DNA from 2 places in the Streptomyces sp. NPDC048142 genome. Region 2 is predicted to be linked to the other one. Evidence: riboswitches for the same ligand, from Rfam matches in the RefSeq annotation. Region 2 holds a riboswitch; the other holds the start of a gene.
The links. Region 2 has a riboswitch for glycine ahead of gcvP (aminomethyl-transferring glycine dehydrogenase). Riboswitches for the same ligand answer to the same signal wherever they lie in the genome.
Positions count from the first base shown of each region.

Region 1: another riboswitch for glycine. It lies ahead of gcvT (glycine cleavage system aminomethyltransferase GcvT); the one in region 2 lies ahead of gcvP (aminomethyl-transferring glycine dehydrogenase).

Region 1 covers NZ_JBIDBC010000001.1:18,577-22,738, reverse strand. Annotated here, with positions in the region: gene ACGF2Y_RS00120 (enhanced serine sensitivity protein SseB C-terminal domain-containing protein) at 1-148, opposite strand, end outside; gene ACGF2Y_RS00115 (enhanced serine sensitivity protein SseB) at 494-1,264, opposite strand; gene ACGF2Y_RS00110 (AAA family ATPase) at 1,354-2,028, opposite strand; glycine riboswitch at 2,231-2,328, shown strand; gene gcvT (glycine cleavage system aminomethyltransferase GcvT) at 2,503-3,618, shown strand; gene gcvH (glycine cleavage system protein GcvH) at 3,740-4,117, shown strand; gene glyA (serine hydroxymethyltransferase) at 4,137-4,162, shown strand, end outside.
Region 2 covers NZ_JBIDBC010000006.1:8,812-12,973, forward strand. Annotated here, with positions in the region: gene ACGF2Y_RS10130 (MerR family transcriptional regulator) at 1-66, shown strand, start outside; gene ACGF2Y_RS10135 (DNA polymerase IV) at 185-1,639, shown strand; gene ACGF2Y_RS10140 (PRC-barrel domain-containing protein) at 1,561-1,932, opposite strand; glycine riboswitch at 2,066-2,163, shown strand; gene gcvP (aminomethyl-transferring glycine dehydrogenase) at 2,357-4,162, shown strand, end outside.

The sequences.
Region 1 (4,162 bases), on a different contig from region 2:
AACCGGCCGTGCCGTGCCAGAGCAGCATCCAGATCCGGCCCTCGGCGATAGCGGCGAGCAGCGCCTCGTAGGTGTCGTAACGCCCGGGGGTCACCTGGCGCAGCATGTGCTCGACCTTCCCGGCCGCCGCGGTGCCTGACGCACTCACCCTGGGTCCCGCCCCTCGTCGATCCGTCGCGTTCGCGCCGCCGCTCCCGGGCACACGGGAGCGACCACGCCATCAAACCAGCTTAGACCCACCGGCAATTGGGGGGTGGCGTCACGGGGCTGGGCACGCACTCCCCCAAGCTCTCGGCTCCGCTCGACCAGGGGAGACCCCATCTGCCTCAATCCTCCGCCTTGCAGCTGCACGCACCCAGCCCCGCTCCTTCTCCCACCCCCCAATTGCCGGTGGGTCTTATGCGCCACTTCTGACACCGACTTGACGGCACGGTCCGGCGGCGCAGTGACCCGGCTGCCCTCCGGTCCGGCCGGTGGACCTCGTGCCGGTGGATCAGTGGCCCTCGCGCCGGTAGAACGGGCGTACTTTCTCCCGCATCCAGTCGCCGACGAGGTCCTGGGCCACATCCAGCAGGACCAGGTTGACCGGCCAGGGCACCTGGACCCGGCCGAGCGCGCGGCCGATGGCGTCCATGGGGGCGCTCTGCCCCGCGCCGTCCCAGGTGGCGAACTCGACGCCGACGAAGAGGACCGGGTCCCCGCCCTCGATGCTGGCCAGCGCCCGGCGGGCGGTGCTCACCACACCGGCGGCCTCGAACTCCTCGGACACGGCGGTGAGGAAGTCGACCGGGTCGTGCTGCCAGTCCGGCTCGAACAGCCGGACCCGGCCGCCGGTGGCGGGCCCGTCCAGGGCGCTGCGGCCGGTCCGGCAGAGCTCGGCGACGGCCGGCGGGGGAAGCGGTACGCCGACCGCGCCGCCGGGGTTCACGGCGATGCCGACCTGCGGGGGCAGGCCCCGGGCGAAGTCGCGGGCGGGCGCGACGGCGAAGGACATGTGGCTGCCGACGCAGCTGAGGAACTGGGCCTCGGAGCTGAAGACGGGGACGAAGGCCGCGCCCTCGATCTCCATCATCGGCAGGTCGAGGTCCGCGCTCGCGGGGCTGCCGCCGCCGGGCAGCGGCACCCAGACGGAGCTGCGGCCGAGCACCTCGACGAGGCGGCCGCCCGCGTCCGGGACGCCGAGCGAGGCCGTCAGCACCTCTTCGAGCTCGTTCGCGGGCCACCCCTGCCGGGGGTGCGCCGGTGCGGGTGCCGGAATGTCCACTGGCTCTGTGCCCTCTCTTCACCGCCTCGGCCGCGCGCGGCGGCCGTCGTGCTCCGGCCAGCACCTTAGCCGGAGTGGACGGCCGGGGCTCAGGCGTCCGTGAAGGAGATCCGGCCGAGCGCCCCCGCGGCCACCCGGTCCAGCAGCACCGCGGAGGAGCAGCCGGCGGGCAGCAGCCCCTGTTCGGTGTCACGGAGCAGCCGGGCCACCGCGTGCCGGTGGCGGGCGAAGGCGTAACCGGAGACCCCGCGTCCACGCTCGCGCTGCCCCCGCCGGGCCACCTCGGGCGTCACGTCGAGCAGGATCAGATGGAGGGTGCGGCCCCGGCTCACGGCGTGCCGGGCGAGCCAGCGGCGTACCCAGGTCTGGGTGCCGCAGTCGTGCACGACGACGGATTCGCCGGAGCGCAGGGCGTTCCAGAGGCCCAGGTAGTGCGCGGCGCGGACCAGCGGGCGGTAGAGGGCGTAGGGAAGTAAGCCGGGCAGGGCCGCGGCCCAGCTGTCGCGGGTGTTCTGGGAGTCGATGGCGCGGCCCCGCGCGGCCCGCCGGATGAGGGTCGACTTCCCGCTGCCGGGGAGTCCGGAGACCACCACGACGTCACCGGCGGTGAAATCGAGGTCGTACGGGCCGCAGAGAGTGCGCCCGCGCAGGTCGCGTACCACCGGCGCGCCCTCCGTGAGCAGCTCCCGTACGGGTGCGCCGGGCTGTGCGGGCATCGCGCCGTGCGCCACCCCCGCGGTCGGTACCGACCGCTGCAACGTCATCGCCCATCCCCCTGCTGTCGGGTCACCCACGCCTGGCTCTGAAGTGTAAAGAAAAGGTAATGCGGCACAACCGGCCCGGGGCCTGCCCGGCGGATCGGGCCGGGCTCGCGGGTCCCGGCCGTCTTCATCCGCGTGGGGACCTGACCCCCCACTCTCCCCCAATGCGTGCGATGATGACCCCGCCAACTGCATACCGGCCGTTCGAATCCGCGCGGGAGAGTTCCGGCCACAGTGTGAGCCGGGCGCCGAAGGAGCAAGATCCTCCCTTGAATCTCTCAGGCCCCGTACCGCGTGGATGAGGCAGATCTGAAAAGCGAGCCGCCCCGCGGCTCCACCCAAGGTGCAAGCCGAGCCCCCTGAACAGGGGCGCCCTCCCAGGGCATACCCCGTCAGGGGCTATCGGCGAACCTCTCAGGTTCCGATGACAGATGGGGAGGATTCGTCCTGACGTCGTCATGCCCTGGAGCTGTATCCATGAGCACTGCCCCCCGTCTCACCGCCCTCGATGCTCTGCACCGCTCGCTCGGCGCCACCATGACCGACTTCGCCGGCTGGGACATGCCCCTGCGGTACGCCAGTGAGCGCGACGAGCACAACGCCGTACGCACCCGGGCCGGGCTCTTCGACCTGTCGCACATGGGCGAGATCACCGTCACCGGCCCCGGGGCCGCCGCCTTCCTGAGCTACGCGCTGGTCGGCAACATCGCCACCGTCGGCAACGGCCGCGCCCGCTACACGATGATCGTCCAGGAGGACGGCGGGATCGTGGACGACCTGATCGTCTACCGGCTCGGCGATTCGGAGTACATGGTCGTCGCCAACGCGGGCAACGCGCAGATCGTGCTGGACGCGCTGACCGCCCGCGTCGGGGGCTTCGACGCCGAGGTGCGCGACGACCGGGACGCGTACGCGCTGCTCGCGGTCCAGGGTCCCGAGTCGCCCGCCATCATGAAGGCCGTCACCGACGCCGACCTGGACGGGCTGAAGTACTACGCGGGCCTGCCCGGCACGGTCGCCGGGGTCCCGGCGCTCATCGCCCGTACCGGCTACACCGGTGAGGACGGCTTCGAGCTGTTCGTCGCACCCGAGCACGCCGAGCAGCTGTGGCGTGCCCTGACCGAGGCGGGCTCGGCGCACGGACTGATCCCGTGCGGCCTGTCCTGCCGGGACACGCTGCGCCTGGAGGCGGGCATGCCGCTGTACGGGCACGAGCTGACGACGGCGCTCACCCCGTTCGACGCGGGTCTGGGCCGGGTCGTGAAGTTCGAGAAGGAGGGCGACTTCGTCGGCCGCGAGGCGCTGATCGCCGCCGCCGAGCGCGCCGGGACCGCCCCGCCGCGCAAGCTGGTCGGCCTGGTCGCCGAGGGCCGCCGGGTCCCGCGCGCGGGCTTCCCCGTGGTCGCCGACGGCAAGGTGATCGGCGAGGTCACCTCCGGCGCCCCCTCCCCGACCCTGGGCAAGCCGATCGCCATGGCCTACGTGGACGCGGCCTTCGCCGCGCCGGGCACCGAGGGCGTGGGCGTGGACATCCGCGGCACGCACGAGCCGTACGAGGTCGTCGCGCTGCCGTTCTACAAGCGCCAGAAGTGATATCCCGGTAGAAACCGGCCTTCTCACTCACACGCAGGCGTCACGGAAGTGACGTACCTCCGTCTCACCCCGTAAGACCACCGTTCATCAGCACTCCCCCGCGTACAGGAGAATTCAGGTCATGAGCAACCCCCAGCAGCTGCGGTACAGCAAGGAGCACGAGTGGCTGTCGGCCCTCGAGGACGGCGTCGCCACCATCGGCATCACGGAGTACGCGGCCAACGCGCTCGGTGACGTCGTCTTCGCCCAGCTCCCGGAGGTCGGCGACACGGTGACCGCGGGCGAGACCTGCGGCGAACTGGAGTCGACCAAGTCCGTCAGCGATCTGTACTCGCCGGTGACCGGTGAGGTGACGGCGGCCAACCAGGACGTCGTGGACGACCCCTCGCTGGTGAACTCCGCTCCCTTCGAGGGCGGCTGGCTGTTCAAGGTGCGCGTCGCGGAGGAGCCGGCCGATCTGCTCTCCGCCGACGAATACACCGCGTTCTCCGGCAACTGAGACCTTAAGGGACCCCCTGATGTCGCTTCTGAACTCCTCCCTCCA
Region 2 (4,162 bases):
GGCGAGACGCTTGTCGGCCACAACCCCGCGGACGAGCTGGCCAGGCGCCGCAACCGCGCCGGCTGAGCGCTCCGGACGAACAGCACGGCGGGCAGCACGACGAACAGCGCGACGGGACGGTCCGGCAGCCCCAGGGGGGCGCCGGACCGTCCCGTTGTCAGTGCGGTAGGGCAGCATCGACGGTGTGAGACCCGCGCCCACGATCCTTCATCTGGACATGGACGCCTTCTACGCGTCGGCGGAGCAGGCGGCCAAGCCGAGCCTGCGCGGCAAGGCGGTCGTGGTGGGCGGTCTCGGCCCGCGCGGAGTGGTCGCCACCGCCTCGTACGAGGCCCGGCGGCTGGGCGTGCACTCGGCGATGCCCACCGCGCAGGCCCGGCGGCTCGCACCGAACGCGGCCTATCTGGTGCCCCGCTTCTCCCTGTACCGGACGGTGAGCGACCAGGTGATGGAGCTCCTGGGACGGCTGTCGCCCCTGGTGGAGCCGCTCAGCCTGGACGAGGCCTTCGTGGACCTGGAGGCCGGCGGGACGGCGGACGACTCGGCGTCGGCCCGCGCGACGGGGGAGGAGCTGCGGGCGGCCATCCGGGCGGTGACCGGTCTCAGCGGATCCGTCGGACTTGCCGGCTCCAAGATGCTCGCCAAGATCGCCTCCGAGGAGGCCAAGCCCGACGGGCTGCTCGTCATCGAGCCGGGCACCGAGCGCGAGCTGCTCGCCCCCATGTCCGTCCGCATCCTGCCGGGGGTCGGCCCGGCCACCGGGGACCATCTCAGACGCGCGGGGATGACCACCGTCCACGACCTGGCCGAGGCGGGCGAGGCGGAGCTCGTACGGCTGGTCGGCAAGGCCCACGGCCACGGGCTGTACCGGATGGCGCTGGGGCTCGACGACCGGCCGGTGGTCGCCGAGCGGGACGCCAAGTCCGTATCGGTGGAGGACACCTTCGACGTGGATCTGCACGACCGGGTGCGGGTGCGTGCCGAGGTGGAGCGGCTGGCCGTCCGGTGCGTGGAACGGCTGCGCGGCGCCGACCGGTCGGGCCGCACGGTGGTGCTGAAGGTGCGCCGCTACGACTTCTCCACGCTGACCCGCTCCGAGACCCTCAGAGGCCCCACGGACGACCCCACGGTGGTCCGTGAGGCGGCGGGGCGGCTGTTGGAGTCCGTCGACACCACGGGAGGCGTACGGCTCCTGGGGGTCGGCGTCACGGGTCTCGCCGACTACACCCAGGAGGACCTGTTCGCCCAGGCCGCCGACGCCCGGGAGCACGCACAGCGGACCCAGGAGCACCGGGCACCGGCGGTGGAGGGCGGCGAGGAGACCGCCCCGGAGCCCGAGTCGGACAGTGCGGAGCCGCTCGCAGCCCGGCGCTGGCCCGCCGGCCACGACGTGCACCACGAGGAGCACGGGCACGGCTGGGTGCAGGGAAGCGGCGTAGGCCGGGTCACCGTCCGGTTCGAGGAACCGTGGAGCGCACCCGGCCGGGTCCACACGTTCCGCGTCGACGATCCGCTGCTGCGGCCCGCCGACCCGCTGCCGCTCGTCCGCGAACCGGCCGGCTACTCCTCCTGGCCCGCCAGCCTGCCGAAGTCCCGGTCGGACCCCGGATCCCCCGGGGGCGCGGAGTCGAGCCCGTAATGGCGGTAGAGCTGCAGTTCCTGCTCGGGCGAGAGGTGCCGGCCGACGCCGAAGTCCGGCGCGCCCCTGATCAGCGCGCGGTCGAAGGGGACACGCAGCGCGTCGTCGACGAATTCGCTGGGCTCCAGCGGGACGAAGGCGTCCCTGCTGAACAGGCCGGTGCGGACGGCCGCCCACTCGGGTACGCCCGTCGCGTCGTCGAGATAGACCTCGTCCACCGTTCCGATCTTGGTGCCCTTGCGATCGAATGCCTTGCGGCCGATCAGGCTGCGCGGATCGATATCGGTCTGCACGGTGCCTCCCACTGGTCGCAACTGCTCGGGGTGGTCCCTGCTGCCCCACCAAGCACCACACAAGTGCAGATCCGTGGCGTCGGCCACTCGAGAGCTCCGGCGCACCGGCCGCTGGTAGGCTGGCAGTGGCTGCTGACCCCGTGCGGGAGAGTCCTCCGGTGCAGAATCCGGAGGCGCCGAAGGAGCAACTCCTCCCCGGAATCTCTCAGGCCCCCGTACCGCACGGACGAGGTCACTCTGGAAAGCAGGGCGGATCCGTGCGGGCGCAGGCCCGGGTGGACCCGACCCTCACCGACGGTGAAAGTCGGCACGCCTCCGGGCGGGCCGGTGAAGCTCTCAGGTTGAGATGACAGAGGGGGAGGCCGTCCGGGCACCCGCGCCGTGGTGCCCCTCGCAGGTCGTGACAGACCAGGAGGCCTCCACCATGACCCCCCGTCGCACTCCGCTCTCCCAGCTGGAGCAGGGCATTCCGTTCGAGCAGCGCCACATAGGGCCCGACGCCGGAGCCCAGGCGAAGATGCTCGCCCAGGTCGGCTACGGCTCCCTCGACGAGCTCACCGCCGCCGCGGTGCCCGACGTGATCAAGAGCGCGGAGGCCCTGAACCTTCCCTCGGCGCGCACCGAGGCCGAGGTCCTGGCCGAGCTCCGGTCGCTGGCCGACCGCAACCAGGTGCTCGCCCCGATGATCGGCCTCGGCTACTACGGCACCTTCACGCCGCCGGTCATCCTGCGCAACGTCATGGAGAACCCCGCGTGGTACACGGCCTACACGCCGTACCAGCCGGAGATCTCCCAGGGCCGCCTGGAGGCCCTGCTGAACTTCCAGACGATGGTCGCCGAGCTGACCGGGCTGCCCACCTCGGGCGCCTCCCTGCTCGACGAGGGCACCGCGGCCGCCGAGGCGATGGCGCTCGCCCGGCGCGTCGGCAAGGTGAAGAAGGGCGTCTTCCTGGTCGACGCCGACACCCTGCCGCAGACCGTCGCGGTGATCGAGACCCGTGCCGAGCCCACCGGCGTCGAGGTCGTCGTCGCCGACCTCAGCAACGGCATCCCCGCCGAGATCGCCGAGCGCGGCGTCTTCGGCGTGCTGCTCCAGTACCCGGGCGCCTCCGGTGCCGTGCGCGCCATCGAGCCCCTCATCGAGCAGGCCCACGAGCTCGGCGCGATCGTCACCGTCGCCGCCGACCTGCTGGCCCTCACGCTGCTCACCTCGCCCGGCGCGCTCGGCGCCGACATCGCGGTCGGCACCACCCAGCGCTTCGGCGTCCCGATGGGCTTCGGCGGCCCGCACGCCGGCTTCATGGCGGTCCGCGAGAAGTTCGCCCGCTCCCTGCCCGGCCGCCTCGTCGGTGTCTCCGTCGACGCCGACGGCAACAAGGCCTACCGCCTGGCCCTCCAGACCCGTGAGCAGCACATCCGCCGCGAGAAGGCCACCAGCAACATCTGCACCGCGCAGGTCCTGCTCGCCGTCATGGCCGGGATGTACGCGGTCTACCACGGCCCCGAGGGGCTGCGGACGATCGCCCGGCGCACGCACCGCTTCGCCGCGATCCTGGCCGACGGTCTGCGCACCGCCGGCGTCGACGTCGTGCACGGCGCGTTCTTCGACACCCTGACCGTGCGCGTCCCGGGCAAGGCCGCGGACGTCGTCGTGGACGCCCGGGAGCGCGGGGTCAACCTCCGCCTCGTCGACGCGGACCACGTCTCCGTCGCCTGCGACGAGACCACCACCCGGGCGCAGATCGCCGCCGTCTGGGCCGCCTTCGGAGCCGAGGGCGACATCGAGGCGCTGGACGCCACGGCGGCCGACGCGCTGCCCGGGGCGCTGCTGCGCTCCGACGACATCCTGACCCATCCGGTCTTCCACCAGCACCGCTCCGAGACCGCGATGCTGCGCTACCTGCGCAAGCTCGCCGACCGGGACTACGCGCTGGACCGCGGCATGATCCCGCTCGGCTCCTGCACCATGAAGCTGAACGCGACCGCCGAGATGGAGTCGGTCACCTGGCCCGAGTTCGGCGCGCTGCACCCCTTCGCCCCGGCCGAGCAGGCGCAGGGCTTCCTCACTCTCATCCGTGAGCTGGAGGAGCGCCTCGCCGAGGTCACGGGTTACGACGCCGTCTCCATCCAGCCCAACGCCGGTTCGCAGGGCGAGTTCGCGGGTCTGCTGGCCGTCCGGGCGTACCACCGTGCGAACGGCGACGACCAGCGCACCGTCTGTCTCATCCCG